DNA from 3 places in the Streptomyces angustmyceticus genome. Region 1 is predicted to be linked to each of the others. Evidence: riboswitches for the same ligand, from Rfam matches in the RefSeq annotation. Region 1 holds a riboswitch; each other region holds the start of a gene.
The links. A riboswitch is a leader RNA that binds a small molecule or an ion and turns the genes downstream of it on or off. The one in region 1 is predicted to bind cyclic di-AMP.
Positions count from the first base shown of each region.

Region 2: another riboswitch for cyclic di-AMP. It lies ahead of K7396_RS22030 (transglycosylase family protein); the one in region 1 lies ahead of K7396_RS14485 (C40 family peptidase).
Region 3: another riboswitch for cyclic di-AMP. It lies ahead of K7396_RS02255 (C40 family peptidase); the one in region 1 lies ahead of K7396_RS14485 (C40 family peptidase).

Region 1 is NZ_CP082945.1:3,234,628-3,245,751, reverse strand. It holds gene K7396_RS14510 (ATP-binding protein) at 1-510, shown strand, start outside; gene K7396_RS14505 (LuxR C-terminal-related transcriptional regulator) at 600-1,328, shown strand; gene K7396_RS14500 (alpha/beta hydrolase) at 1,515-2,669, shown strand; gene K7396_RS14495 (C40 family peptidase) at 2,701-3,837, opposite strand; gene K7396_RS14490 (hypothetical protein) at 4,162-4,515, shown strand; gene K7396_RS14485 (C40 family peptidase) at 4,675-5,811, opposite strand; cyclic di-AMP (ydaO/yuaA leader) riboswitch at 5,820-6,003, opposite strand; gene pcrA (DNA helicase PcrA) at 6,293-8,746, shown strand; gene K7396_RS14475 (M23 family metallopeptidase) at 8,795-10,591, opposite strand; gene K7396_RS14470 (esterase/lipase family protein) at 10,841-11,124, opposite strand, start outside.
Region 2 is NZ_CP082945.1:4,879,629-4,890,752, forward strand. It holds gene K7396_RS22005 (DUF2079 domain-containing protein) at 1-5, opposite strand, end outside; gene K7396_RS22010 (SurA N-terminal domain-containing protein) at 347-985, shown strand; gene K7396_RS22015 (nucleoside triphosphate pyrophosphohydrolase) at 1,109-2,125, shown strand; gene K7396_RS22020 (cytochrome P450 family protein) at 2,289-3,617, shown strand; gene K7396_RS22025 (transglycosylase family protein) at 3,916-4,863, shown strand; cyclic di-AMP (ydaO/yuaA leader) riboswitch at 5,115-5,286, shown strand; gene K7396_RS22030 (transglycosylase family protein) at 5,294-5,968, shown strand; gene eno (phosphopyruvate hydratase) at 6,239-7,561, shown strand; gene K7396_RS22040 (FtsB family cell division protein) at 7,720-8,172, shown strand; gene K7396_RS22045 (DUF501 domain-containing protein) at 8,279-8,839, shown strand; gene K7396_RS22050 (Ppx/GppA phosphatase family protein) at 8,836-9,831, shown strand; gene K7396_RS22055 (NAD(P)/FAD-dependent oxidoreductase) at 10,285-11,124, shown strand, end outside.
Region 3 is NZ_CP082945.1:505,178-513,383, forward strand. It holds gene K7396_RS02245 (ATP-dependent Clp protease proteolytic subunit) at 1-553, shown strand, start outside; gene K7396_RS02250 (hypothetical protein) at 559-867, shown strand; cyclic di-AMP (ydaO/yuaA leader) riboswitch at 1,179-1,345, shown strand; gene K7396_RS02255 (C40 family peptidase) at 1,350-1,823, shown strand; gene K7396_RS02260 (LysE family transporter) at 1,974-2,642, opposite strand; gene K7396_RS02265 (LysR family transcriptional regulator) at 2,714-3,628, shown strand; gene K7396_RS02270 (8-amino-7-oxononanoate synthase) at 3,762-4,988, opposite strand; gene bioB (biotin synthase BioB) at 5,145-6,281, shown strand; gene K7396_RS02280 (adenosylmethionine--8-amino-7-oxononanoate transaminase) at 6,274-7,578, shown strand; gene bioD (dethiobiotin synthase) at 7,715-8,206, shown strand, end outside.

The sequences.
Region 1 (11,124 bases):
GCCGAGGACCCCAGGGAGGTGGCACGGCTGGCCCGCGCCCAGGAGCGGGAGTTGCGCGCCTGGCTCTACAAACCCGAGGGCCGCGGCAAGGACGAGGACGAGGAACCGGCCACCCTCGCCGAGGCGGTCCGCGCCGCCGCGGCCGAGGTGGAGGACCACCACGGCGTCCCCATCGAGGTCGTGGTCGTCGGCGACTGCCCGCTGGACGAGGCGCTGGGCGCCCAGATGCAGGCCGCGCGCGAGGCGATGGTCAACGCCGCCAAGTACGGTGGCGAGGGCGGCGCGGTGCAGGTGTACGCCGAGGTCGAGGGCCGTACGGTCTTCGTCTCGGTGCGCGACCGCGGCCCCGGGTTCGACCTGGACGCGGTCCCCGAGGACCGGATGGGCGTACGGGAGTCCATCATCGGCCGCATGGAGCGCAACGGCGGTACGGCCCGGCTGCGTTCCGCCCCCGAGGGCGGCACGGTCGTCGAGCTGGAGATGGAACGCCCGGCGGAGAGCGGCACCTGACCGGGCCGGGCGGGCGACGGCCGGTGGCGGCACCGCGGGCGGGAGCACGGGATGATGACGGGGCAGACACCGAGGGACGGGCGGAAGAGATGAGCAGCGAGGGCGCACAGCAGGACCGGGCCGGCGACGAAGCGGCCGGCGGCGGGACGGCCGGGGGCCGGACCGTACGGGTCGTGCTGGTCGACGACCACCGGATGTTCCGTACGGGCGTCCAGGCCGAGATCGGCGAGACCGCGCGCACCGGCGTCGAGGTGGTCGGGGAGGCGGCCGACGTCGACCAGGCGCTCACGGTCATCACGGCCACCCGCCCCGAGGTCGTCCTGCTGGACGTCCATCTCCCCGGGGGCGGCGGTGTCGAGGTGCTGCGCCGCAGCGCCGCGATGATGGGCGACACGGAGCGCCCGGTCCGCTTCCTGGCGCTCTCCGTCTCGGACGCGGCCGAGGACGTCATCGGGGTCATCCGCGGCGGCGCCCGCGGCTATGTCACCAAGACCATCACCGGCACGGACCTGGTGAACGCGGTCTTCCGGGTCGCCGACGGCGACGCGGTGTTCTCCCCGCGGCTGGCCGGCTTCGTGCTGGACGCCTTCGCCTCGACGGACGCCCCGCCGGTCGACGAGGACCTGGACCGCCTCACCCAGCGCGAGCGCGAGGTGCTGCGGCTGATCGCCCGCGGCTACGCGTACAAGGAGGTCGCCAAGCAGCTGTTCATCTCCGTGAAGACCGTGGAGTCCCACGTCTCCGCGGTGCTGCGCAAGCTCCAGCTCTCCAACCGCCATGAGCTGACCCGCTGGGCCGCCGCCCGGCGGCTGGTCTGACCTGCGAGGGCCGTCCGGCGGCCGGATGAGGCGGCCGCCGCGGGGCGGAACGTAAAGAACGGCTGAAGACGGGCAACCAGGACCACGCGGATCACCATCTAAGGGCGCGGAGAGGCTCACTGCCGAAGGCGGGGGCGGAACCATCCCCACGTCCTTCGCGTAGTTTGTCCTGGAAGCGAGATCCCGATGAGCCTGACGGGCACGCCCTTCTTCCTCACCTCGGTCACGCTGTTGATCGTCGCCTTCGTGCTGCCGTTCGCCCTGTGGGGCCGAATAGCCGGGCCGCCCCTGCTGCGCGGCCTCGCCCGGCTGCTGATGCTGCTGTTCGCCCAGGTCACGGCCATCACCGTGGTCTTCGTCATGGTCAACAACGCCAACAACCTCTACGACACCTGGGACGACCTGCTCGGCACCGGCAGCCATGTCGAGGCGGCCCGGGACCTCGGCCCCGACGGCATGGGCGGGCAGCAGATCAGGAACGAGCCCAAGCAGCTCCAGCGTTTCCGCCCCGCCGACGACCCCCAGGTGGGCCCGGGGGTCCAGATGACCGACCTCAGGGGCCGGATCTCGGGCGTGGCGGGCGAGGTGTACGTATGGCTGCCGCCGCAGTACAACGACCCGGCCTACCGGAACAAGAAGTTCCCGGTGGTCGAGCTGCTGCCCGGCTACCCGGGGTCGGCGAAGTCCTGGATGGGCTCGCTGCGGGTGGCCGAGCAGCTCCAGCCGCTGATGCAGCGCGGTCAGATCAGGCCGGTCATCCTGGTGGCGCCGCGGACCAACCTCCTGCCCGGCGCGGACACCGGCTGCGTCAACCTCCCCGGGAAGGTCAACGCCGACAGCTGGCTGACCGTCGACGTCCGCAAGATGATCATCGACAACTTCCGGGCGGGCGACAAGCCGGACTCCTGGGCCCTGGCCGGCTACTCGGCGGGTGCCCACTGCGCCACCAAGCTCGCCCTGTCCCACCCGGACCGCTACCGCGCCGCGGTCTCCCTGTCCGGCTACAACGACCCGGCCCTCGAACGCGACTCCCTGGCCGGCAAGGACCCCAAGCTGCGCATCGAGTCCAACCCGATGCACATCCTGAAGTCCGCCAACGCGATGGGGCGGCCGCCGCGCACGGCCCTGTACGTGACGGGCGCGGCGGGCGACGGCTACCAGGCCGGTCTCGGTCTTCGGCAGCTGGCGCGGTTCCCGACCACGGTGGATGTCCAGCAGATCTCGGGCGCCGGCGGCCACACCACGGCGGTGTGGAAGCAGCAGGTGCCGCAGGTCTTCCAGTGGCTGGGGACCCAGCTCAGGGCCGAGCCTCAGCGCCCCAGCGCCCAGCACGGAAGCTAGGGAGTGCCGTTCGGACCATGGCCGACACCCCCTAGGCAGGCCGGGTCGCCGCCGCGAACGGCATCTGGTCGATCGGCGCGATCCGCACCGGCGCCCCCGGGTGCGGCGCGTGGATCATCTTGCCGTCCCCGACGTAGATCCCCACGTGGCTGATGCCGGAGTAGAAGAACACCAGGTCGCCGGGGGCGAGTTGGGACCTGGCGACCCGCGGCCCGGAGCTGATCTGGGTGTAGGTCGTACGGGGCAGCGACACACCGCCCGACCGCCAGGCGGCCTGGGTCAGCCCCGAGCAGTCGTAGCCGGAGGGTCCCGTCGCGCCCCAGACGTACGGCTTGCCGAGGGCGGCGTAGGCGAAGGCGACGGCCCGCGCGGCCCGGGAGTCGGGCGCCTGCGCCGCGGCCGCGGCGGCTCCCGCGCCGGTGCGGGCCGCCTCGGCGACGCCGTCCCCGTGCCCCGCGGCGCGCTCCGCGCGGTGCGCCGCGCCGCCGTGTGCGCCGCCCCGGGCCGCCATCCGCTGCCGCTGCTCAGCGGTCAGGCGGTTGAGCAACTGCTCGGCGGCGCCCAGCTTGTGGACGACGGTGACCCGGTGCTTCTTCAGCGCCGCCTCGGTCTGCGCCAGCCGCTGCGCGGTGTCCTCGGCGCGCCGCTGCACCTGCCGTACGCTGCCGAGCCGGCGCGCGTAGCCGGCCACCGCGGTCGCCTGGTGGCTGCCCGCCCGCTCCAGGACCGCGGCGCCGTCCAGATAGCGCTGCGGGTCGGCGGACAGCAGCAGCCGTACGGTCGGGTCGACGCCGCCGGAGCGGTACTGGCTCGCGGCCATGGTGCCCAGTTCGGTGCGGGCGGCGTTGAGTCGGGCGGTCCTGCGGGCGGCCTCGTCCTGCAGTCTGCCGAGCTCCTCGCGTGCGGTGCCGGCGGCTTCCTTCGCGCCGTCGTAGCTCTGCGTGGCCACCTCTGCCTCCTGGTACAGCGCGTCGACCCGGTCCTTGACCTGGGCGGGGGTGAGCTGGGGCGCGGCCTGGCCGGTGCCGTCGAAGCCGGTGGCGGTGGCCGCGCCGGCCAGGGCCAGGGTGGCGGCCGCGCGGGCGGTGCGTGCGCTGCGTGAGCCGCCGGTGAACGCGGCGAGCGGATGCTGCCGGGGCTTGCGGTGCGAGGCCACGGTGGCCGTCACTTCCTTCCCTTCGAGCCGTGGGCCCGGCGGCGGTCCGTAACGAGGGAACGGACCGCCGCCGCACCTCTCGGCGGGGCGGCCGACAGGACGCCGGTGGGAGCCCGGCGAGGGCGGGGAGTCGGCCGCCTGGAGGAGGACGCTAAGCCTGCGGGTCGCGGCGACGAGTCCCCTTGCCCGGGATTGTTCGCTTTCGACCGTGGATGGTGCGTGGGTGACCGTGGCGCCGTGGTCACGCGGCCGGGAGCGGGTCCGGCCTGACCGAAGCGGCGATTGCGGACGCCCTGCCGGAAGGGCCGTGCTATGCGGCGGCTACGATCCGACACTATGGACGTAGTAATCAATATCTTCGTCGGCCTGCACATCATCGGCATCGCCTCGCTGCTGGGCGGTTTCCTGACCCAGATGAAGGCGATGGGCGCGGGCACCGCCCGCTTCGTGCCGGCGATGCTGCACGGCGCGCTGACGATGCTGGTCACCGGCATCGTGCTGGTCGGCCTCAACCAGGCCGAGGGCCACAGCCTCAACACCGTCAAGCTCGGCATCAAGATGGCCGTTCTGGTGGTCATCCTGGCGCTGGTCTACGTCAAGCGCGACGAGGAGAAGGTCGACGCGCCGCTCTTCGGCGCGGTCGGCGCGCTGACGGTGGCCAACATCTTCATCGCCGTGCTCTGGACCTGAGCGCGGTGGGCGGCCGGCCGGGTTCCGGCCGCCGGGCGGACGGCCCCGCCACAGCACACCGCGCGGTCCTCGCCCTCCTCGCCGGAAGGGCGGGGGCCGCGCGGTGGCGTGTGGGGGGTGGCCGTGGGGGGTGGTTCGGAGGGGGCGCGGGGCCGGGGCTCAGCCCGGGCGGACGCTCCCGTAGATCGGCATGTAGTAGATCGACTCCTCCCGGACACTGGCGCCCGGGTGCGGTGCGTGGATCATCTTGCCGCCGCCTATGTACATGCCGACGTGGCTGATGTCGTCGTAGAAGAAGACCAGGTCACCGGGCTTGAGGTCCTTGGTGGCGACCCGCTGGCCGACCTTGACCTGGTCCCAGGTGGTCCGCGGCAGGCTGACGCCGGCGGCCTTCCACGCGGCCTGGGTCAGCCCCGAGCAGTCGTAGGAGCTGGGCCCGGTCGCGCCCCAGACGTACGGCTTGCCCATCTGGGCGCGGGCGAAGGCGAGCGCCTTCTCGGCCTGGCTCGACGACGGTCCGGCGGACGAGCCGTCGTCGGCGCCGCCACCGCTCTGCCCGCCCCCGTCGTGCTGCTGCTGCCGCTCGCGCTCCTGCTGCTTGCGGGCCTCCTCCTCGGCCTTGCGCTTGGCCGCGGCCTCCTTCTTGCGCTCCAGCTCCGCCAGCCGCGCCTTCTCCTGGGCGGTCAGCCGGGACAGCAGCTGCCGGGCCTCGGCCAGCTTCGCCTGGACGGACTGCTTGGACTCCTTGAGGGACGCCTGCGAGGTCTGCAGCCGCTCCAGGCTGTGGGTCGCCTCCGCCCGCTGCCGGGCCGCCGCCGCCTGCTGCTCCTGGTAGTCGGAGACGGCCTGCTTCTGCCGGCCGGTCAGCCGCTCCATGAGGTGGCTGCGGTCGAAGAACTGCTGCGGGTCCTTGGCCAGCATCAGCTGCGCCGTCGGGTTCATGCCCCCGGTGCGGTACTGCGCCGAGGCGAACGTGCCCAGCCGGCGCCGGGACTCGTTCATCTCCTCGGCCCGCTTGGCGGCGGCGTCGAGCAGCTTGTCGACGGTGTGGCGCTGGGTCTCGGCCCGCTCCTTGGCGGCGTTGTACTTCTGGGTGGCCACCTCGGCCTGGCGGTAGAGGCCGTCGACCTTCTGCTTGACCTCTTCGATGGTGGGCTTGGGCGCCCGGGGGGCCGCGTCGGCGGACTGCGAGAGCAGCGTGGCCGAGGCGAGGGCGGCGGAGGTGAGCCCGACCGCCGTTCGTCGTCCTCCGGGCGAGGTGAGAATGCTGGTGCGCGGCTTGCGATGCGACGCCAAGGCCGGCGACTCCTTCCGTGGACCGCCTACCGGGTTAGCTGTCGGGTTCGGGCGGTGTCGCTGACGGAAGGCTTGCCCTACGGTCCGGATGTCCGCGGACGGCGGCTGTCCGGACCGATTCACCCCGGTGGTGCTGGTGGGTCCCCGGCTCCGGGTGCCCGAGGGCAGGGCCGGACTCGGCGTGGGCGGCCCGTGCGGACCTGTCGTCCACGGGGAGGCGGGCTGCCTGAGCGAGGACGTTAGCCAACTCGTGTGGCTCCTGTGAAGGCTGATGTTCGATATGCCCGAAACCTTTTCGTGACCTGAACGCGATGCGGGGGTTGTCGTGACAGATGTCGGTTTCGGGTAGACGAGCCGCCGACCGGTCCGCGCACCTCCCGGCCGCCTGACCTGCCGCGGTGCCACGGCCCGCCCCCGGAGCGGCCCGCATCGGGCGACTCAGCGGCGGGCTGTCGGTGCGGCGGCCTAGACTCGGTGGGCGATGAGCAGCCTCTTTGACGACAGCTTCCTGGCGGACCTCGGCCACAAGGACGAGGGGGAGCCCCCGCCGCCCCCCGAGGACGAGCACGGCCCGGCCCCGGAGGAGATCCCCGCCGACCTCTTCGGCGGGAGGTTCGACGCGCCCCCGCCCCAGGAGGCGTACTACCGCGACGGCGCCGCCCGCCCCGCCATCGACCCCGCGGCGCTGCTGGAGGGGCTCAACGACGAGCAGAAGGCCGCCGTGGTGCACACCGGCGGCCCGCTGCTGATCGTCGCCGGCGCCGGCTCCGGCAAGACCCGGGTGCTCACCCACCGCATCGCTCATCTGCTGGCCGAGCGCCATGTCCACCCCGGCCAGATACTCGCGATCACCTTCACGAACAAGGCCGCCGGCGAGATGAAGGAGCGCGTCGAGGAGCTGGTCGGCCCGCGCGCCAACGCCATGTGGGTCTCCACCTTCCACAGCGCCTGCGTCCGCATCCTGCGCCGCGAGTCCAAGAAGCTGGGCTTCACCTCGTCCTTCTCCATCTACGACGCCGCCGACTCCAAGCGCCTGATGGCCCTGGTCTGCCGCGATCTGGACCTGGACCCCAAGCGCTACCCGCCCAAGTCCTTCAGCGCGAAGATCTCCAACCTCAAGAACGAGCTCATCGACGAGGAGACCTTCGCCGGGACGGCTGCCGATGGTTTCGAGAAGACGCTGGCCGAGGCGTATGCGATGTACCAGGCGCGGCTGCGCGAGGCCAACGCCCTGGACTTCGACGACATCATCATGACCACGGTCAATCTGCTCCAGGCCTTCCCGGACGTCGCCGAGCACTACCGCCGCCGCTTCCGCCACGTCCTCGTCGACGAGTACCAGGACACCAACCACGCCCAGTACACCCTCGTCCGCGAGCTGGTCGGCCCCGCCGAGGACGCCGCCGAACTGTGCGTCGTCGGCGACGCCGACCAGTCGATCTACGCCTTCCGCGGCGCCACGATCCGCAACATCCTCCAGTTCGAGGAGGACTACCCGGACGCGACGACGATCCTGCTGGAGCAGAACTACCGCTCCTCGCAGACGATCCTGTCCGCCGCCAACGCCGTCATCGAGCGCAACGAGAACCGCCGCCCCAAGAACCTCTGGACGCAGGCGGGCGCCGGCCCCAGGATCACCGGCTACGTCGCCGACACCGAGCACGACGAGGCGCAGTTCGTCGCCGACGAGATCGACCGGCTGACGGACGCCGGCGACGCCAAGGCCGGCGACGTCGCGGTCTTCTACCGCACCAACGCCCAGTCCCGTGTCTTCGAAGAGATCTTCATCCGGGTCGGGCTGCCCTACAAGGTCGTCGGCGGGGTGCGCTTCTACGAGCGCAAGGAGGTCCGCGACGTCCTCGCGTACCTGCGGGTGCTCGCCAACCCCGAGGACACCGTCCCGCTCCGCCGCATCCTGAACGTCCCCAAGCGCGGCATCGGCGACCGCGCCGAGGCGATGATCGACGCCCTGTCGGCGCGCGAGAAGATCACCTTCCCGCAGGCGCTGCGCCGGGTCGACGAGGCGTACGGCATGGCGGCCCGCTCCGCCAACGCCGTCAAGCGCTTCAACGTCCTCATGGAGGAGCTGCGCACCATCGTCGAGTCCGGCGCCGGCCCCGCCACGATCCTGGAAGCCGTCCTGGAGCGCACCGGCTACCTCGCCGAACTCCAGGCCAGCACCGACCCGCAGGACGAGACCCGGATCGAGAACCTCCAGGAACTCGCCGCCGTGGCCCTGGAGTTCGAGCAGGACCGAGGGGAGGAGAATCCGGGCACCCTCTCCGACTTCCTGGAGCAGGTCGCGCTGGTCGCCGACTCCGACCAGATCCCGGACGAGGACGAAGAGGGCAGCGGCGTGATCACGCTGATGACGCTGCACACCGCCAAGGGCCTGGAGTTCCCCGTCGTCTTCCTGACCGGCCTGGAGGACGGCGTCTTCCCGCACATGCGCTCGCTGGGCCAGACCAAGGAGCTGGAGGAGGAGCGCCGGCTCGCCTACGTGGGCATCACCCGCGCCCGCGAGCGGCTCTACGTCACCCGTTCGACGATGCGCAGCGCCTGGGGCCAGCCCTCGTACAACCCGCCCTCCCGGTTCCTGGAGGAGATCCCGGCCGACTACCTGGAGTGGAAGCGCACGGGCCAGGCGACGCCCTCCGCGTCGATGGGCGGCATGTCGGCGGGCGGTGGAGGCGGCGGCTTCGGTTCCGCCCTGTCGTCGCGCGCCAAGGGGCCGAGCGGCTTCGCGACCCGCCGTTCCGGCGACCGCCAGGTGGTCTCCCTGGCCGTCGGCGACCGCGTCACCCACGACAGCTTCGGGCTGGGCACGGTCGTCGGCGTCAAGGGCAGCGGCGACAACGCCGAGGCGACGATCGACTTCGGCGGCGAGAAGCCGAAGCGGCTGCTGCTGCGGTACGCGCCGGTGGAGAAGCTGTAGGAGCCGCGCGGGCCGGGTGACGGGCTCCGTCACCCGGCGGTGCGCCGGTCAGTTCGGGTTGAGGCCGTGGTCGCGCAGCCAGGGCTGCGGGTCGACCGCCGCGCCGCCGCCGGGGCGCACCTCGAAGTGGAGGTGCGGTCCCGTGGAGTTGCCGGAGTTGCCCGAATAGGCGATCTGGTCCCCGGCCTTGACCGACCCGGAACGGATCTTGGTGCTGCTCAGGTGGCAGTACCAGGTCTCGGTGCCGTCGGGCGCCGTCACGATCGCCATGTTCCCGTAGGCGGAGTTCCACTGGGTGCGGATGGTGCCGTCGGTGGCGGACATGACCGGGGTGCCGTAGCTGACCGGGAAGTCGATGCCGGTGTGCACGGACATCCAGTTCACCCCGGCCTGGCCGAAGGTGGCGCTCAGGCCGTGCTGGGTGACCGGCAGCACGAACTTGGGGCGGGCGGCCTCCTTGCGGGCCGCCTCCTCCGCCTTGCGCTTGCGCTCCAGATCCTGGCGCTGCTTGAGGTCGATCCGCTCCTGGGTACGGCTGGCCCGGTCGCGGAAGTCGTCGGCGCTGGCGCTGAGTCCGGCGAGCTGGGTGTCGAGCTTGTTGTTGGCCGCCGACGGTTTGACGGCTCCCGGGTCGGGCGCGGCCTGGGCGGTCGCGTCGCCCTTGTCGTCGCCGGTGAATCCGGTGACGGCGGCGGCTGCCACGGCGCACACGCCCATGGCGGCGACCGAGGGGACGGCGACGGTCAGCAGCGCCGACCGCTTCACCGGGCGCTTGCGGCCCCGGCCGCGGACGGTCGTGCCGGCGTCCGGCCCGGCGACCCGCCGCCTGCTGGGGGCCGGAGGGGTGACCGGCATGGCCTGCGTCATGGCCTCCGCCACGGCGGCGGCCTCGCCGTCCTCGGCGCGGGCGGCGTTGTCGAAGCCGCCGGTGTGGCCGAAGCCGCCCTCGTCGGGGGAGGTGCCGTCGGTCCCGGGCCGGCCGGCCTCGAAGACGTCGGCGTCGAACTGCTCGCCGTCGTGCCGGCCGGCGTCGGTGTGCGCGGTGTCGTTCCAGGGGGTGGAGTCCCACAGGACGGTGTCCTCGGGCGGCGGGCCGGCCTGGGCCGGGATGCCGGCGATGAGGTTCCGGTCCGTGGTCGTCCAGATCGCCGTGGCCTCGTGGTCGGCGGTCTCCTGGAGCGCGGTGGCCTGGTGGCCGCCGGTGTCGAAGGCGCCGGCGGTGTCGTATCCGACGGCGGCGTAACTCCCGGTGTCGTACGTGCCGGTGGGGTGGCTCCCGGTGTCGTACCCGCCGTGCCCGTAGGCGGTGGCTTCGTAGCCGGTCGTCTCGTACGAGGCCGCCGTGTCGTATCCGTGGGACGCGTAGGCGGTCGCGTCCTGCGCCGGGGCGTCGTACGCGGTGTGCGCGTAGGGGTCGTAGCCCGGGGCGGCCGCGTGCGGGTCGGCGGCGGGATAGGCGCCGCTGTCGTAGGCACCCGTCTCGTAGGCGCCGGTGTCCCACTGCGACGGGGCGTAGCCGCCGGTGTCGTAGGCGCCGGTGCCGTAGCCCGCCGCGTCGTACGTCCCCGTGTCGTACCCGCCGGTGTGGAAGGTGCCCGTGCCGTAGGCGCTCATGCCGTGGGCAACCGCGCCGTGCGTCCCGGTGTCATAGCAGCCGGTGTCGTACATGCCGGTTTCGTACGAGCCGGGGAGCGAGCCGAAGAGCGGGTCGCCATCGCCGTATTCGGCGCTGCCCGAGGGGGAATGCTGCTGCTCGTAGGTGTCGTAGGCCGGATAATGCGCATACGAGGCGTCAGAAGCAGATCCGGTCGGGAGCGGGGCCCCCGATGGGTGACGGTCGTTCACCAACTTCTCTTTCGCCTCGGCAGCAGGAGAATTAGCGGCGACTGTACCCGGCGGTACGCGGCGGCGACAATCTTCCACAGGTTTTGGGTTCGGCCGGACCGGGCATTTGGCCGCCTTTCGGCAGTCCCATGCGAGCTCTTGGCACCCCGTTCGAGGATTGTTCGGCAACGCGCCATGATCGGAACGGTCCCGCGGCGCCGTTCCGGCGGCGCGCAGGGGCATGACCGGGCCGCCCGTTCCGTGGCGGCGTCAGGCCACCGATATGACGTCCGCGGCCCCTTCGGCCGGATCCGCCGAGGCCAGCGCGTCGCGGATGCCCGCGGCGACGGTGCCGTTGACCGGCAGGGCGAGATGTCCGACACCGGCGACATGCACATTGAACGCATGCAAATCCGGGTGATTGATTCTGGCCGTAGTGGCGGGAACCATCACCCGGTCCTCCTCGCTCCAGAAAGCGACAAAGTGCGTCCGGCAATGCGGCGCCGGAAGCGACAACTCCGCAATCACCTCGGAATCGGGCCGCATCTGGCGGA
Region 2 (11,124 bases), 1.6 Mb from region 1:
TCCATGCGGATCCTCACTCTCAACTGTCGAAAAGATACTCGAAGCGGAGCCCCGGACCGCCCGGCGGACGAGGTGCTGCGACGGCGGGGTGGCAGTGGGTCAGACGCCGGTGCGGGCCGGTCCGTTCCCCGGGAGGGAAGGGCGGCGGGTGGCAGGGGAACGGCGGGGTACGGCGCGGTGCGGCGGTCGACCGGGACGGGCCGGCGGACCGGAATCGGCACCTCCGAGCACCAGAAACCGAGCCCGCCCCAGATCGTTGGCCGAAGCAGTGGCCTGGGCCACGCCGACTCCATAGCATCGATCCACCAAGGTCGAGACTCCGTCGCACGATCTGCCGGGAGGCCATGTGTTCCGCCGTAGGACAGCGCTCTCCGTATCCGCCACCGCCGCCCTGCTGGGCGCGGCCCCGTTGCTCGCGGCCTGCGGCAGCGACGCCCACCCCGGGGCCGCGGCCCTCGTGGACGGGAAGCGGATCACCGTCTCGCAGTTGCAGGCGAAGGTGAAGGACGTGCGCGCCGCGCAGGCCAGGTCCCCGCAGGGCAGCCAGCTCATCATGAACACCGGCCGGCTCAGCCTGGCCACCCTCAACGGCATGATCTTCGACGAGGTGCTGGCCCGCGGCGCCCGGGACGCCGAGGTGACGGTCACCCGGGGCGACGTCCAGCGCTGGCGGGCGCGCGCGGAGCAGCAGGCCGGCGGCGCCGCGCGGCTGAAGGAGATGTGGCTCCAGCAGGGCGTCGCCCCCGACGAGATCGACGCCATGGTCCGCAACCAACTGCTGCTCGACGGCGTCGCCCGGCACCTCGGCGCGGACCGCGGCAAGCCGCAGGGCCAGCAGAAGCTCGCCCGCGCACTGGCCAAGACCTCCCGGTCCATGGGAATCGACGTCAATCCGCGGTTCGGCAAGTGGGACGACCAGCAGGTCATCCTCGGCGAGACCAAGGACCCGTGGATCACCCGGGAGTCCGCGAAGCAGCAGGCCTGAGAGGAGGTGGCCGGGGCCGGCCGGGGGCGGCCCGTACGGGGCGGGCGGCGCGGCGAACAGGGCGTGTCCGGGCCGTCGCCCACCGGCGCCGGGCCGTCCGGCGGGGTGCGTTACGTTCGAGACGTGAACGCTGACGCCTCTGCCGCCGACACCGGCGCCGAAGCCCGCCCCGAGGGCACCGGCACCGGACGCCTGGTCCTGCTCACCACCAGCCACCGGGTCGCCCCCGGGCTCCTGTCCTGGCCCGCCTGGCAGATCCTGCGCGGGGCGGACCGTGTGCTGTGCGCCGACCCCGACCACCCGCAGCTGCCGTATCTGCGGGAGGCCGGCATCGCGGTGGAGACGGCCGCCCCCGCCGCCCGCGAACTGGTCGACTACTGCGTGCCGGGGGGCCGTACGGCCGTCGTCCTGACCTCGGCGGACGGCGAGAGCACGCTGACCGACGGCCTGGCCAGGCTGGCCGGCTCCGGCCGCGAGACCATGCCGGACCTGGAGCTGCTGCCCGGCTCCTACGACCTGCCCGGCGCCCGGCTGCTCGACCTCGTCCAGGTCATGGACCAGATCCGCGCCGCCTGCCCCTGGAGCGGCATCCGTACGCACCGCGACCTCGCCAAGTACGGCATCGAGGAGGCGTACGAGCTGGTCGAGGCCATCGAGGAGGGGGACCGCGAGGCGCTGCGCGAGGAGCTGGGCGATGTCCTCCTCCAGGTCGTCTTCCACGCCCGGATCGCCCAGGACGACCCCGACGAACCGTTCTCCCTCGACGACGTCGCGGGCGGCATCGTCGACAAGCTGATCCACCGCCACCCCCATGTCTTCGGCGACGCGGACGCGGCGACCCCGGACGACGTCCGGGCGCACTGGCTGCGGACGAAGGCCGAGGAGAAGCGGCGCGACTCGGTGACCGAGGGCATCCCGCTGGCCCAGCCCGGCCTGGCGCTGGCGGCGAAGCTCTCCTCCCGCGCCCGCACGGCCGGACTCGATGTCGCGCCCCCGGCCGGGGAGGGCATCGGCTACGAACTCCTGGCCCTGGCGGTACGGGCCGAGGCGGACGGTGTGGACCCGGAGGCCGCGCTGCGGGCGGCGGCCCGCGCCTACCGGGACGCGGTGATAGCCGCCGAGGGCGGCGCCGGCGCGTGAGGCTCCGGAGCGGCGGGGGCGCGTTCCCCGCCGCGGGGCCGGGGCGGCATCGCGGCGGCGGCGCCTGACCGGGCTCGGGGTGGATGCGGCGTGGTGCGGCGCCCGCGGGGGCCCGGCAGGTGCGCGGGCGCGCTCCGGCGCGCCCACCGGTTACGGTCGGAAGGTGCACGACAAGCCCCACGCCCCCGCCGCCGACGCCCCCGCGGGCTGCCCCGCAGCCGCGCCCGCCCCCGCCCTGTTCACCTGGGAGTTCGCCGCCGACCCCTACCCGGCGTACGCCTGGCTGCGGGAGCACGCGCCGGTGCACCGGACCGAGCTGCCCAGCGGCGTCGAGGCATGGCTGGTGACCCGCTACACCGAGGCGCGGCAGGCGCTCGCCGACGGCCGGCTGTCGAAGAATCCGGTGCACCACAGCGAGTCCGCGCACGGCAAGGGCAAGGTCGGCATCCCCGGCGAGCGCAGCGCGAACCTGATGACGCATCTGCTCAACATCGACCCCCCGGACCACACCCGGCTGCGCCGGCTGGTCTCGAAGGCTTTCACCCCGCGCCGGGTCGCCGCCTTCGCCCCGCGCGTCCAGGAGCTGACCGATCACCTCATCGATCAGTTCGCGGCGAAGGGCGAGGCCGACCTCATCCACGAGTTCGCCTTCCCGCTCCCGATCTACGCGATCTGCGACCTGCTGGGCGTGCCGCGCGAGGACCAGGACGACTTCCGCGACTGGGCGGGCATGATGATCCGGCACGGCGGGGGACCGCGCGGCGGGGTCGCCCGGTCCGTGAAGAAGATGCGCGGCTATCTCGCCGAGCTGATCCACCGCAAGCGCGAGTCGCTGGGGGACACCCCCGAGGCGGACGAGGACCTGATCTCCGGCCTGATCCGGGCCTCGGACCACGGCGAGCACCTCACCGAGAACGAGGCCGCCGCCATGGCCTTCATCCTGCTCTTCGCCGGTTTCGAGACCACCGTCAACCTCATCGGCAACGGCATCTACGCGCTGCTGCGCCACCCCGCCCAGCGCGAGCTGCTGCAGAAGTCGATCACTGCGGGTGACACCGGCCTGCTGACCTCCGGCATCGAGGAACTGCTCCGCTACGACGGTCCCGTGGAGCTGGCGACCTGGCGGTTCGCGACCCAGGAGCTGACCCTGGGCGGGCAGCGGATCGCGCAGGGCGACCCGGTCCTGGTGGTGCTGGCCGCCGCCGACCGCGACCCGGCGCGCTTCGACGAGCCGGACGTGCTCGACCTGACCCGCCGTGACAACCAGCACCTGGGGTACGGGCACGGCATCCACTACTGCCTGGGCGCCCCCCTCGCCCGGCTCGAAGGGCAGACGGCTCTGGCGACCCTGCTGACCCGCCTCCCGGACCTCCGGCTCGCCGCGGAACCCGACGCGCTGCGCTGGCGCGGCGGGCTCATCATGCGCGGATTGCGGTCGCTGCCGGTGGAGTTCCCGCCCGAGCGCCCTGACCAGCGACAAGGTCAGAAGTGACGCAGAGTCAGGTGCGTGACCTTTACGTGATCCGCGCTACACCGACTTGTGACTACCCGTGACCCCGGCTACCTTTCCACCGACGATCGACGGGCTTCACCCGATCGGCCGAAGCGGTGATGTGGGGGACCGGTAGAACGGTGCGCCTCGTGCGCGTCGGCCGGGCGGGTGACCCGTCGAGCAGCTCGACGAGCTCGTCGTACAACTCAACCGCCGCGCGAAAGGCATCCGCATGCGTTCCGGGACCGGCCGACACCGTCGCCCCCGTCAGGCACCGGCCATCTTTGTCACGGCGGGAGTGACCGGCGCAGGGTTCGCCCTGCCGCTGCTCGCCGCGAGCGGCGCGCACGCCGCCGACACCACGACCTGGGACAAGGTCGCCCAGTGCGAGAGTGCCGGCGTCTGGAGCGCGGCCTCGGGCAACGGCTACTACGGCGGGCTGCAGCTCACCCAGGAGATGTGGGACACCTACGGCGGCGCGGCCTACGCCTCGCGCCCCGACCTCGCCAGCCGCTCCCAGCAGATAGCGGTCGCCGAGTCGATCCTCGACCACCGCGGCCCGGAGGTCTGGTCGGGCTGTGCCGACGGCGCCGGCCTGGTCAAGGACGGCCGCGCGCCCGAGGTCGACCCGGGCAGCACCGCCACTCCCTCCCCCGCCCCGTCGGACGACTCCGCCGACCCCTGGGACTCCTCCGGCACGCCGGGCGGCCAGGGATCCGCCGGTCAGGACTCCGGCCAGGACTCCTCCGGGGCGCACGACGAGACCGGCGGCAGCCAGGCCGATCCGGCGCCCTCGCCCGAGCCTTCGGACTCCGCCGGCTCCGACGACGGCCCCGGCAGCCGGCAGCCGTCGGGCTCCGCGACCCCGGGCGACCGGGACGAGGACCCGTCGCCGTCCGCCGACCCGTCCGAGGGCGGCAGCCGTCCGGACACCACCGGCACCCCGCACAAGGCGCCCACCCAGGGCAAGCACCGCGGCGACGCGGGCGACCAGGGCGCCGGCGACGACGACGGCCGGTCGGCCGGGGGCCGGCACGCCTCCCGCGGCGACGGCGCGCGGACGGACCCGGCGGCGGACGGCGCGTACACCGTGCGCCCCGGTGACACGCTGTCAGCCATCGCCTCGGCGCACCGGCTGCCCGGCGGCTGGCCCGCCCTCTACGACCGCAACGAGGGCGTCATCGGCACCGACGCGGACCTGATCAAGCCGGGCCAAAAGCTCGATCTCGGGCACAACGAAGGGTAATTCGCCTCCCTTCGCCCTCTTTTGGGAAAGTGAGACAAGGGTCTCGTTGACCGCGCTGAACCCCGGTGCGTCCGCCCTCGGCAAACCGGGGTTCACCTGCGGGTATGTGTCCGATCCGTGATCAAAAACGGTCAACTTGGTTCAGATGATGGGGTTTGAACCCCAAGGGCATTACTGCTTAACGTCAGGACCGCTCGCCAAAGCGGGCCCTTCGATCACACGCCGAATCCTGCCGGTGGTCGGAGGCAGCTGACGCGCAAGCGCCGAAGGCAGGAGCGGGGGACCCAAGGTACGTGCCGGCCCCGCCCGTGAAAGCGGGTCAACCGGCTTGGGGTGAAGCCACGTGCGCACGCGCACGCGGCCGGGCGATTTCTCACAGCCCGAACCCGACAGCTCACCTCGTAGGCGTCGGTGAGGAAACGAACGAACCATGCTGATCATCAAGGGCAAGCACCGTCGTCCGTCCAAGGCCGTCCGCGTCGCCACCCTCGCCGGCATCGCCGGTGCTGCCGTGGCCGTCCCGCTGATGGGCGCCACCTCCGCCTCCGCCGCCTCCGTCGCCACCTGGGACAAGGTCGCCCAGTGCGAGTCCGGCGGCAACTGGTCGATCAACACCGGTAACGGCTACTACGGTGGCCTGCAGTTCTCCAACTCCAGCTGGGCCGCCGCCGGTGGCACCCAGTACGCCCCGCGTGCCGACCTGGCCACCAAGTCCCAGCAGATCGCCGCCGCCGAGAAGCTCCTCGCCATCCAGGGCCCGGGCGCCTGGTCCTGCGCCGGCGCCGGCAACCTGACCGCCGGCGGCCCGGCCGCCGACGTCGACACCTCCGGCTCCTCCGCGCAGACCAAGTCCGCGCCCCAGCAGGACCAGGGCTCCACCAAGGCCGAGACGAAGAAGGCCCCGGCCGCCCCCGAGCAGCACGCCTCCCGCTCCACCGAGCGCAAGTCCATGGGCCACGGCAACTACACCGTCAAGGCGGGCGACACCCTCGCCAAGATCGCCAAGGCGCACGGCAGCGACTGGAAGTCCGTCTACAAGGCCAACAAGTCGGTCATCGGCGGCAACCCGAACCTGATCTTCCCCGGTCAGAAGCTCAACGTCTGAGTCCATCCCTCACCGGGAGGTGAGCGGGCCCGAGAGCGGCGGGCCCCCTCGCTCCGTGAGACCGGCCCCGCCCGGCGCGCCCTTCCCCCGAGCGCGCCGGGCGGGGTTCTCGCGTCCGGGCCCGGTGACCGGCGCGGTTCCACGCCCTTTCCCGTTCGGCGAACAATGTCCCAAAGGTCCGGTGAGCTGGTCCTTTGGGCTCTTCATTCCGTAATTCCGTCCCACGGAGCGGGCCAAGCGCAGGCGGACGACCCCGGGGCCGTTAGGCTCATGCGCAGAACGCCAGACATCCACGAAGGAGACAACGTGCCGTCCATCGACGTCGTCGTAGCCCGCGAAATTCTCGACTCGCGAGGTAATCCCACGGTCGAGGTCGAGGTCGGCCTCGACGACGGCAGCACCGGCCGTGCCGCCGTGCCGTCCGGCGCCTCCACCGGCGCCTTCGAGGCCATCGAGCTCCGTGACGGCGACCCCAACCGCTACCTGGGCAAGGGCGTGGAGAAGGCCGTCCTGGCCGTCATCGAGCAGATCGGCCCGGAGCTCGTCGGCTACGACGCGACCGAGCAGCGGCTGATCGACCAGGCCATGTTCGACCTGGACGCCACCGACAACAAGGGCTCGCTCGGCGCCAACGCCATCCTCGGCGTCTCCCTCGCCGTCGCGCACGCCGCCTCCGAGGCCAGCGACCTCCCGCTGTTCCGCTACCTCGGCGGCCCGAACGCGCACGTCCTGCCCGTCCCGATGATGAACATCCTGAACGGCGGCTCGCACGCCGACTCCAACGTGGACATCCAGGAGTTCATGATCGCCCCGATCGGCGCGGAGTCCTTCTCCGAGGCGCTGCGCTGGGGCGCCGAGGTCTACCACACCCTCAAGAAGGTCCTGAAGGAGCGCGGGCTGTCCACCGGCCTCGGCGACGAGGGCGGCTTCGCCCCGAACCTGGGCTCCAACCGCGAGGCCCTGGACCTCATCCTGGAGGCCATCAAGCAGGCCGGTTACGCCCCCGGCCAGGACATCGCGCTCGCCCTGGACGTCGCCGCCTCCGAGTTCTACAAGGACGGCTCGTACGAGTTCGAGGGCAAGACCCGCTCGGCCGCCGAGATGACCGAGTACTACGAGGAGCTGGTGGCGGCCTACCCGCTCGTCTCCATCGAGGACCCGCTGTTCGAGGACGACTGGGCCGGCTGGAAGGTCATCACCGACAAGCTCGGCGCCAAGGTCCAGCTCGTCGGCGACGACCTGTTCGTCACCAACCCCGAGCGCCTCGCCCGCGGCATCGAGGAGGGCTCCGCCAACGCGCTGCTGGTGAAGGTCAACCAGATCGGCTCGCTGACCGAGACCCTGGACGCCGTCGAGCTGGCCCAGCGCAACGGCTTCAAGTGCATGATGTCGCACCGCTCCGGTGAGACCGAGGACGTCACCATCGCCGACCTCGCCGTCGCCACCAACTGCGGCCAGATCAAGACCGGCGCCCCGGCCCGCTCCGAGCGCGTCGCCAAGTACAACCAGCTGCTGCGCATCGAGGAGATCCTCGACGACGCCGCGGTCTACGCCGGCCGCTCCGCCTTCCCGCGGTTCCGCCACGGGAGCTGACCGACGGCGGCCCGCCGCCCCGCCGGACCGGGTCGGCAAGGGCTGAACGGGCGAGACAACCGCCCAGCACCCCGTACGTCCCCGGCAACGGTCCCGTACCGTTGCCGGGGACGCGTCTGCTTCAGCAGTCAGGCGTCCGTCAGTGAAGGGGAGACGACGTGCCCGCGGACCGGTTCTCGACCGCGACCCGACTCAAGGCGCTCGGCGAGCAGGCCGCCGCCCGCGTCTACCGAGCCCGCCCGCCCCGCCGCAACCGCCTCACCGGCCGTGCCGCCCTGCTGGCGCTGGTGATGTGCTCCCTGGTCGTTGCCCTCGCGTACCCGATAAGGCAGTACGTCTCCCAGCGCTCCGACATCGCCGACCAGCGCCGCAGGGCCCAGGACGCGGGCGCCGCCCTCGACCGGCTGCGCGAGCAGAAGGCCCGCTGGCAGGACCCGGAGTACGTACGCCAGCAGGCCCGCCGGCATCTGCACTACCTCATGCCGGGCGAAACCGGCTACATCGTCCAGGACGGCTCCCGCGCGGGCGCCGCGCCGAAGGGGCCGCAGGCGGCGCAGCGCCCCTGGTACGACAATCTGTGGGGCACCGTCGACGCGGCGGACAAGCGGTAGCCCCGGCTGCCCGTACCGCCGCCGGACGCCGGCCCGTAGTGTCGGGACCCGGCGGCCCGCCCCGCCCCGCCCCGCCACCTCACCACCCACCTCACCGAAAGCGCACATGGACACCCCCCCGCCCCAGACCGAGCCCACCGAGCCCACCGACGCGGACATCGCCGCCTTCAAGCAGCAGCTCGGCCGTCCGCCGCGCGGCCTGCGCGCCATCGCGCACCGCTGCCCCTGCGGGCAGCCGGACGTCGTCGAGACGGCGCCGCGCCTGGAGGACGGCACGCCCTTCCCCACGCTCTACTACCTCACCTGCCCCCGCGCGGCCTCCGCGATCGGCACGCTGGAGGCCAACGGCGTGATGAAGGAGATGACCGAGCGGCTGGCGGCCGACCCGGAGCTCGCCGCCGCCTACCGGGCCGCCCACGAGGACTACATCCGGCGGCGGGACGCCATCGAGGTGCTGCAGGGCTTCCCCAGTGCCGGCGGCATGCCGGACCGGGTCAAGTGCCTGCACGTCCTCGTCGGCCACTCGCTGGCGGCCGGACCGGGCGTCAACCCGCTCGGCGACGAGGCGCTGGCGATGCTGCCGGAGTGGTGGAAGAAGGGGCCGTGCGTGACCCCCTGCCAGGACACCTCCGAAGCCCAGGACGCCCCCGAGGGAGACGCCACGTGAAGCGGGTCGCCGCCATCGACTGCGGTACGAACTCCATCCGGCTGCTGGTCGCGGACGCCGACCCGGCGACGGGCGAGCTGAAGGACCTCGACCGCCGGATGCAGATCGTCCGGCTGGGCCAGGACGTGGACCGCACCGGGCGGCTGGCGCCCGAGGCGCTGGAGCGCACCTTCGCGGCCTGCCGGGAGTACGCCGCGGTGATCAAGGGCCTGGGCGCCGAGCAGGTCCGCTTCGTGGCGACCTCCGCCTCCCGGGACGCGGAGAACCGCGAGGACTTCGTCCGCGGCGTGGTGGACATCCTGGGCGTGGAGCCCGAGGTGATCACCGGCGACCAGGAGGCGGAGTTCTCGTTCAACGGCGCCACCAAGGAACTGCTTGGAATGGGGGCTGCAGGCGCGGAGCGACTTCCCGGGAAGGGTGGTGGCGGGCGACGGGTGGGCCTGGCGCGGCCGTTCCTGGTCGTCGACATCGGCGGCGGCTCGACCGAGTTCGTCCTCGGCGACGCGTCGGTGCGCGCCGCGCGCTCGGTCGACGTCGGGTGCGTGCGGATGACCGAGCGGCATCTGGTGCACGGGGGAGAGATCAGCGACCCGCCGACCCCGGGGCAGATCGACGCCATCAGGGCGGACATCGCCACGGCGCTGGACCGGGCCGAGGAGACCGTCCCGCTGGGCGAGTCCGCCACCCTCGTGGGCCTGGCCGGCTCGGTGACCACGGTCGCCGCGATCGCGCTGGGCCTCGACCGGTACGAGTCCGAGGCCATCCACCACTCCCGTGTCCCGCTGGCGAAGGTCCGCGAGATCACCGACCGGCTGCTGTCCTCCACCCACGCCGAGCGGGCGGCCATCCCGGTCATGCACCCGGGCCGGGTCGACGTGATCGGCGCGGGCGCGCTCGTGCTGCTGTCGATCATGGAGCGGACCGGCGCCGAGGAGGTCGTCGTCAGCGAGCACGACATCCTCGACGGCATCGCCTGGAGCCTGGCCGGCTGACGGCGCGTACCCACTCGGCGGAGGTCGGCAACGGCCTCTGCCGAGTGGCTTTTTGAGCGGGCGGTATGCCCGTCCGAGCGCCCTTCAGGGGGCTTCGGGAGGCCCCGCGGAGGGATCGGCGAAGAAAGTTCGTGAAATCCTTCACATGAAAAAGCCTCCCGTTGGGCGAACAATCTGATCGTCCGACCCTCATTCGAAGGCTCAGGGGCGTCTCGACCCGGAAAATGCCCGGCGGCTGTCGCGGGGGCCGCGCACTCGCCGAGGCGGTGGTCCGGCCGTCCGGCGGACGACAATCCCTGATCAACAGGGGTCTCCAACGCTCCGTGGCCTACGGTGGTTCCGCTTCACGCTATGGCGTCGGTCACGAAGGCGGCGGAGTGTAGCAGATGCCCCTTGCTTGCTTGTGAAGGGGCTCACGAGCGACCCCCCATGTGGGGGTGGATACTCGATTGCATGAGCACCACGGAGCGTCCCAGGATCCTCGTTGTAGGCGGTGGGTACGTAGGCCTGTACGCGGCACGCCGCATCCTCAAGCAGATGCGGTACGGCGAGGCGACCGTCACGGTCGTCGACCCGCGCTCGTACATGACGTACCAGCCCTTCCTCCCCGAAGCTGCAGCCGGCAGCATCTCCCCCCGCCACGTCGTGGTGCCGCTACGACGCGTGCTGCCCAAGGCGGAGGTCCTCACCGGCCGGGTCACCACCATCGACCAGGACCGCAAGGTCGCCACGATCGCCCCGCTGGTCGGCGAGGCGTACGAGCTGCCCTTCGACTACCTGGTCATCGCGATGGGCGCGGTCTCCCGCACCTTCCCGATCCCGGGCCTGGCCGAGAGCGGCATCGGCATGAAGGGCGTGGAAGAGGCCATCGGCCTGCGCAACCACGTGCTGGAGCAGCTGGACAAGGCCGACTCCACGACCGATGAGGACGTCCGCCGCAAGGCGCTCACCTTCGTCTTCATCGGCGGTGGCTTCGCGGGTGCGGAGACCGTCGGCGAGGTCGAGGACATGGCCCGGGACGCCGCGAAGTACTACAACAACGTGAAGCGCGAGGACATGCGCTTCCTGCTGGTCGACGTCGCCGACAAGATCCTCCCCGAGGTCGGCCCGAAGCTCGGTGCCTACGGCAAGGAGCACCTCGAGGGCCGCGGTGTCGAGGTCTACCTCAAGACCGGCATGGACTCCTGCGTCGACGGTCACGTGAAGCTCAACAACGGCCTCGAGGTCGACTCCAACACCATCGTGTGGACCGCGGGCGTCAAGCCGAACCCGGCGCTGGCCCGCTTCGGTCTG
Region 3 (8,206 bases), 2.7 Mb from region 1:
CAAGCTGCTCGACGAGCGCATCATCTTCCTGGGCACACCGATCGACGACGCCTCCGCCAACGACGTGATGGCGCAGCTCATCCACCTCGAACACGCCGCGCCCGAACAGGACATCTCGCTCTACATCAACTCCCCCGGCGGCTCCTTCACGGCGATGACCGCCATCTACGACACGATGCGCTTCGTGTCGTGCGACGTGATGACCGTCTGCCTGGGGCAGGCCGCCTCGTCCGCCGCGGTACTGCTGGCCGCCGGCACGCCCGGGAAGCGGCTGGCGCTGCCCGGCGCCCGGGTCCTGATCCACCAGCCGTCGTTCGGCGAACCCGTCCAGGGGCAGGCCACCGATCTGCAGATCCAGGCGCGGGAGCTGCTGCGCACCCGCGAGATGCTGGAGGAGATGCTGGCGCGGCACACCGGGCAGCCCCGCGAGCGGATCGCCGCCGACATCGAGCGCGACAAGATCTTCGACGCCCGCGCCGCGCAGGAGTACGGCCTGATCGACCAGATCACCCGCGACCGCAAGCAGTCGGCGCTCCGGCCCGCGGCGCGGTGAGCGCGATGCTGCCGCCCGAACCGCCGCCGCTGCCCGCGCTCACCCGCGCCGAGGGCGAACTCGTCGACAGCTATCTGGAGGTGCTCGATCTGCTCGGCCGGATCAACCCGGCCCGCTGCGGCGGCACCTACACCGGACTACGGGCCGCCCAGGCGCTCGTCGGCAAGGCCGCCCGGCTGCGGGACGCGCTGACGCTGATGCACAGCCGGGGCGAGAGCGAGGTGCACTCCGCGACGATGGCCCGCGCACTGCGCGTGCTGGACGGCGAGCGCCGGGCCGGGCTCGTGACGATGCCGCCACCCGGGGAGAACTGACGCGGGGACACACGGAGAGGCTGCGCAGACGGCGTAGCGTCCGCACCCGATCTGAGGAGGCGACGAATTGCGCGGGCGAACGCAATTCCCCCGGTCGCGGATGTTTCGCCGCTGGTCCGCGGGGTGCAACACCCCGCGCTGCCGCACCTGAGGGAACAAAACTAACCATTCGGGTCAATTGTGACCCATCTCACATACGGCATTTTCGGCTCGGAATTCGGGTGCCGGGTGCGTGACGATCCCTTCGACGACAAGACCCCGCCACAGCGACGGGGCGGTCCGCACGGGCGCCCAATCCCGCCGCCGTGCCGGATGACCGGTCGACGATGTGGATCGGCGGGAGCGGAGGACCCGAGCAGGACGGGGTCCCGGCCAGCACGGCCGAGGACCTCTTGGGGTGAAGCCGTACGCACGGCCGGGCATCTTCGCCTGCCCGAACCCGACAGGTCTTCCTTCGCAGGCGGCTGACGAAGGGTTTGCGCATGACCGTGCGCATGCATACGCCGAATCTGCTGGCACGCGCCGGCACCGTCACCGCTCTGACGCTGGTCACGCTCGGCGGGACCACCGTCGCTCCGGGAGCGGCCGGGAACGCGGAAGCCGCGTCCGTATCCGTCCACGCGCTACGGATCGCGGCGTCCAAGAGCGGAGCTCCTTACCGGTACGGCGCCCAGGGGCCGCACGCCTTCGACTGTTCGGGGCTGACGCTGTACTCGTTCAAGCGCGCCGGCCGGGCCCTGCCGCGCACCGCGGCCGCGCAGTACAGCCGCACCCGGCGCATCCCGGCAGGCGCGCGCCGACGCGGCGATCTGGTCTTCTTCCATTCGCGCAGCGGCATCTACCACGTCGGGATCTACGCGGGCCAGGGCCGGATGTGGCATGCGCCCAAGGCCGGGAGCGTGGTGCGGCTGGAGCGGATCTGGAGCCGTTCCGTCACGTACGGGCGCGTGGGCTGACCTGCGGGTTCACCCCCGTGCCCGGTCACGTTCCCGCGTGCCCGGGTGCGGTGGCGGGCGGCCGCCACCGCACGGGCCGCTCTCCGTGGGGATTCCGCCGCCCCGCGGACGAACCGGTGACAGCTCTGCCCCTGCGGGGGCGGACCGCCTTCAGGACAACGCCAGTTCGACGAGCAGGATGCCGCCCAGGGCCGTGAGCAGCGCTCCGGTGGTGGCTTCCAGCGCGCGGGCCACCGAGGGGCGGCGCAGCCAGGCGCCCAGCCGGTCCACGAGCAGCGCGACGAGCGGGAACCACACCAGCGCCATGGCGACGATCACCGTCGCGAGCAGCAGCGTCCGGGGCAGCGCGGGCGCTCCCGCCGGGACGAACTGCGGGAGCAGGCTGAGGAAGAGCACCGGGGCCTTGGGGTTGAGCGCGTTGGTCAGGAAACCCTGGCGCAGGCTCTGCGCCGCGCCCTGCCGAGCGGGCGGGCGGCGGGTGCCGGCCGGGGCCGCGGCGGCGGGGTCCGTCGTGCCGTCCGTCGTGGCCGTGGGGCGGCGGACGGCCGCGGCCAGGGCGCGGGCGCCGAGGTACAACAGGTAGCCGCCACCGAGGAGTTGGACGGCTTCCAGGAGCGCGGGCTCGGCGACCAGCACCGCCGCGAGCCCGGCCACCGCCAGGGCGGTGTGCACCAGCAGCCCGCCCGCGACGCCGACGGCGGCCGCCACCCCCGCCCGCCGCGAGTCGAGTGCGTTGCGCACCACCACCGCGAAGTCCGCGCCCGGCATGGCGACCATGCCGGCGGCGACCGGGGTGAAGGCGATCAGCTGTCCGTCCATGACCGCAGTCTCGCCGGTCGAAGCCTTTAATGGGTATTGCGGACTTTCATGGAGAGCCTAAAGGGATTCTTATGTACGACCCCACACGACTGGCCGCCCTCGTGGCGGTGGCGGAGGCCGGTTCGATCACCCGGGCCGCCGCCCGGCTGGGCTACACCGCTCCCGCGCTCTCCCAGCAGCTCGCCAAGCTGGAGCGGGAGGCCGGTGCGGCCCTGCTGGTGCGCCACCACCGCGGGGCGCGGCTGACGGCGGCCGGTGAGCTGCTGCTCGTCCGCGCCCGGCGGGTCCTGGACGAGCTGGACCAGGCGCGGCACGAGCTGTCCCGGCTGGCGGGGCTGTCCGGCGGGCGGCTGCAGGTCGGCACGTTCATGACCGCCGGCACCCATCTGCTGCCGCCCGCGCTCAGCGCGTTCCGGCGGGCGCACCCCGATGTGGAGCTGAGCGTCACGGAGTACGTGCCGCCGCAGGCGGCGGGGGCGGTGGCGCTGGGCGAGGTGGATCTCGCGCTGACGCACGAGTACGTGCCGGGCGAGGCGATGCCGGCGCCGGAGGGGGTGCGTCTGGAGCCGTTGCTGGCCGAGGAACTGGTGCTCGTCACGGCGCCCGGTCATGCCCTGTCAGCGGGGCCGGGACGGCTGCCGCTCGGCGAACTGGCCGGTCAGCCGCTGGTCAGCATGGCGCCGGCCAACCCCAACCGGCGCGAGGTGGAGGCCACGCTGGCGGCCGCCGGGGCGAGTGTGGCGGTGCGCTGTGAGTCGCCGAGCTATGCGGTGGTGTGTGCGCTGGTGAGCGCGGGGCTCGGGGTGGCGGTGGTGCCGGAGATGGTGGCGGAGGGGTCGATGACGCCGCTGGGGGTCCGCCGGCTGGACCCACCGGAGCTGCACCGCCGGATCTCGGTGGCCTACCGCCCCGGCGGCAGCCCGGCCGCCGACACCCTGCGGGCCCTGTTGCGCGGGGCCTTCCTCCGGCACTCCCCGGCACCGTGACGAGGCCGGGCGCGGCGTACGCCGGACGGTCGCGGCGTACGGAGACCGGCGTGGACGACGTACGGCGCGGACGGCGGCCCGTCGTCGGGCCGGCCGCCGTACCGGGGTGCGGAGGGACGAGCGGTCGCCGGGGTCAGTCCCCCGGCGCGGTGGCCACGATCGTGCGGACCGCCGCGTCGAGCTGATCATCCGTCAGGTCGGCGCGGGCGGTGAGCCGCAGCCGGGAGATCCCGTCGGGCACGGACGGCGGGCGGAAGCAGCCGACCGCGAGCCCGGCCGTGCGGCAGTCGGCGGCCCAGCGGAGCGCCGCCTCCGGCGAGGGGGCCCGCACGGAGATCACCGCCGCGTCCGGGCGCACCGCCGTCAGCCCCGCCGCGGTGAGCCGCTCGTACAGCCCCTGTGCGACCGCGACGGCCCGGGTGGCGCGCCGCGGCTCGCGGCGCAGCAGCCGCAGCGCCGCGAGGGCGCCGCCGGCCGCCGCCGGGGCGAGGCCGGTGTCGAAGATGAACGACCGGGCGGTGTTGACCAGATGCTCGACGACGCGGGCCGGGCCGAGCACCACACCGCCCTGGGAACCGAGCGACTTGGAGAGCGTCACGGTGGTCACCACATCGCCGTCGCCGGCGAGTCCTGCCGCCCACGGCGCGCCGCGGCCGCCCTCGCCCAGCACCCCCAGGCCGTGCGCGTCGTCGATGAGGAGTCCGGCGCCCCGGGTCCGGCAGACCTCGGCCAGCGCGGGGAGCGGCGCGGCGTCCCCGTCGACCGAGAACACCGCGTCGGTCACGACGAGCGCCCGGCCGTCGTGGCCGGTCAGCGCGGCGCGCACGGCCTCCGGGTCGGCGTGCGGGGCCACTTCGGTACGGGCCCGGGAGAGCCGGCAGCCGTCGATGAGGGAGGCGTGGTTGCCGGCGTCGGAGACGATCAGGGCGCCGGGGGCGGTGAGCGCGGTGACCGCGGCGAGATTCGCGGCATAGCCGGAGGACAGCACCAAAGCGGCCTCGAAGCCGCAGAACTCCGCGAGTTCCGCCTCCAGCCGGGCGTGCAGCTCGGTGCTGCCGGTGACCAGCCGGGAGCCGGTCGCGCCGGCGCCCCAGTGGTGCGCGGCGTCGGCGGCGCCACGGGTGACCTCGGGGTGCCGGGCGAGCCCGAGATAGTCGTTGCCGGCCAGGTCGAGCAGCGGGGAGTCGGCCGGGCGGGGGCGCAGGGTGCGCACGAGGCCGGCGTCGCGGCGCGCCGCACCGGCCGCATCGAGCCAGTCGAAGGCCCCGGCGCCGGACGGGCCGCCGGGCGCGGCGGCGGGCGCGGCGGGCCTTGCCGGGGAGGTGTCGCGAAGCAGCGGCGGGGCGGGGTCCTGCGGCATCGGCGTCCTTCGTCTGTCGGCCTCGATTGTGGGCTGTCGATAGACGTTAGCGGTCGTTCCGCAGGGCCACGGTGTGGCGATACACACACCTCGATCGCGGCTCGTTGTGGGAATCCTCCTTGGCCGGGGGCGGGGGCGTACGCGAGGATCAGCGCCATGGACCTGCTGAACACACTGGTGGACAAGGGACTGCGGCGCGAGTTGCCGACCCGTGAAGAGGCGCTGGCCGTACTGGCCACCTCCGATGACGAACTGCTCGATGTCGTGGCCGCGGCCGGAAAGGTACGCCGCCAGTGGTTCGGGCGGCGGGTCAAACTCAACTATCTCGTCAACCTCAAGTCGGGCCTGTGCCCCGAGGACTGCTCCTACTGCTCCCAGCGGCTGGGCTCCAAGGCCGAGATCCTCAAGTACACCTGGCTCAAGCCCGACGACGCCTCCAAGGCCGCGGCCGCCGGGGTGGCCGGTGGCGCCAAGCGGGTCTGCCTGGTGGCCAGCGGCCGCGGGCCGACGGACAAGGACGTCGACCGCGTCTCGGAGACCATCTCCGCCATCAAGGAGCAGAACGAGGGCGTCGAGGTGTGCGCCTGCCTCGGGCTGCTGTCCGACGGCCAGGCCGGGCGGCTGCGCGCGGCGGGCGCCGACGCGTACAACCACAACCTCAACACCTCGGAAGCCACCTACGGCGACATCTGCACCACGCACGACTTCTCGGACCGCGTCTCCACCGTCCAGCAGGCCCAGGCGGCCGGCATGTCGGCCTGCTCCGGTCTGATCGCCGGCATGGGCGAGAGCGACGCCGACCTCGTCGATGTGGTGTTCGCGCTGCGCGACCTGGACCCGGACTCCGTCCCGGTGAACTTCCTGATCCCCTTCGAGGGCACCCCGCTCGCCAAGGAGTGGAACCTCACCCCGCAGCGGGCGCTGCGCATCCTGGCGATGGTGCGCTTCGTCTGCCCGGACATCGAGGTACGGCTGGCCGGCGGCCGCGAGGTGCATCTGCGCAGCATGCAGCCGCTCGCGCTGCACCTGGTCAACTCCATCTTCCTCGGCGACTACCTGACCAGCGAGGGGCAGGCCGGCAAGGACGACCTCGCGATGATCGAGGACGCCGGCTTCGAGGTCGAGGGCACCGACACCACGACGCTGCCCGAGCACCGCAGGCCGGACGCCGACGAGCCGGCCGAGACCGCCGTGGAGGAGGCCGCCGTCCCGGCGCCCTCCGACGACACCCGCCGCGACCTGGTCTCGGTGCGCCGCCGCGGCGCCGGTACCGACCTGCCGCCCAATGCCTGAACCGCTCACCCCATACGCCCTGCTCGCGCTCGACCGGCAGCATGTGTGGCACCCGTACGGGCCGATGCCCGGCACCGCCGCACCGCTGCTGGTGGAGTCGGCATCGGGCGTCCGGCTCCGGCTGGGCGAACCGGTCGAGGGCCGGGACGAGTTGGTGGACGGGATGTCCTCCTGGTGGTCGGCGGTGCACGGCTACAACCACCCGGTGCTCAACGACGCCGCGCGCGGCCAGCTGGAGCGGATGAGCCATGTGATGTTCGGCGGGCTCACCCACGAGCCCGCCGTGCGGCTGGCGAAGCGGCTGGTCGACATCACCCCTGAGCCGCTGCAGCACGTCTTTCTCGCCGACTCCGGTTCGGTGTCGGTCGAGGTCGCCGTCAAGATGTGCCTGCAGTACTGGCGCTCACTCGGCAAGCCGCGCAAACAGCGGCTGCTGACCTGGCGCGGCGGGTACCACGGCGACACCTGGCAGCCGATGTCGGTCTGCGATCCGGACGGCGGGATGCACGAGCTGTGGCAGGGGGTGCTGCCGCGGCAGATCTTCGCGGACGCGCCGCCGGCCGGCTTCGGCGCCGAACCCGACGCGGCGTACGCGGCGCATCTGCGGGAGCTGATCGGCCGGCACGCCGAGGAGCTGGCGGCGGTGATCGTGGAGCCCGTGGTGCAGGGGGCGGGCGGGATGTCGTTCCACTCCCCCGCGTACCTGCGGGTGCTGCGGGAGGCCTGTGACGAGCACGGCGTCCTGCTCGTCCTCGACGAGATCGCCACCGGCTTCGGTCGTACGGGCGCGCTGTTCGCCGCCGGCCACGCGGGCATCGCGCCGGATGTGATGTGCCTGGGCAAGGCCCTGACCGGCGGTTATCTGACCCTGGCGGCGACGCTGTGCACGACGGCGGTCGCGGACGGCATCTCCCGCGGCGCCCTGCCGGTGCTGGCGCACGGCCCCACCTTCATGGGCAATCCGCTCGCCGCCGCCGTCGCCGACGCCTCGATCGGGCTGCTGCTGTCCCAGGACTGGCAGCAGGAGGTCAAGCGGATCGAGGCCGGGCTGCGGGACGGTCTGGCACCGGCCGCGCGCCTGGCCGGGGTGCGCGAGGTGCGCGTACTCGGCGCGATCGGCGTGGTCCAGCTCGACCGCGAGGTGGACATGGCGGCGGCGACCAGGGCCGCGGTCCGGGAGGGCGTCTGGCTGCGCCCGTTCCGGGATCTGATCTACACCATGCCGCCGTACATCACCGGCGACGAGGATGTGGCCCGCATCTGCGCCGCGGTGTGCGCGGCGGCCCGGGAGGGCTGAACTCACCGGCGGTGGCCGGCCCGGTCCGTTCCGGCCGGCCAGCGCCGCCCCTCGGCGGGCGACACCCCCAGGGCCGGTCGCCCGGCACCATTCGCCAGAGCCCGCGCGGGTCGGCCGCGCAGAGTCGGAGGAAGACATGTCGGTGCTGTTCGTGACGGGCACGGGCACGGAGATCGGCAAGACCGTGACCACCGCCGCGATCGCCGCGGCGGCGCTCGCCCGGGGACGGTCGGTGGCCGTGCTCAAGCCCGCCCAGACCGGTGTCACGGCGGACGAGACCGGTGACGCGGCGGAGGTCGAACGGCTGGCCGGCCCGGTGACCACCCTCGAACTCGCCCGCTTCCCCGAGCCGTTGGCACCCTCGACGGCCGCCCGGCGGGCCGGTCTGCCGCCGGTGCGCCCCCAGGACGTCGCCGAAGCCGCCGCGAAACTGGACGCCTCCCACGATCTGGTCCTGGTCGAGGGCGCGGGTGGGCTGCTGGTCCGCTTCGACGCCGAGGGCCATACCCTCGCCGACGCCGCGCGGCTGGCGGACGCGCCCGTGCTGATGGTCGCCCAGGCGGGCCTGGGCACCCTCAACGCCACCGCGCTGACCGCCCTGGCGCTGCGCTCGTACGGGCTCGACTCC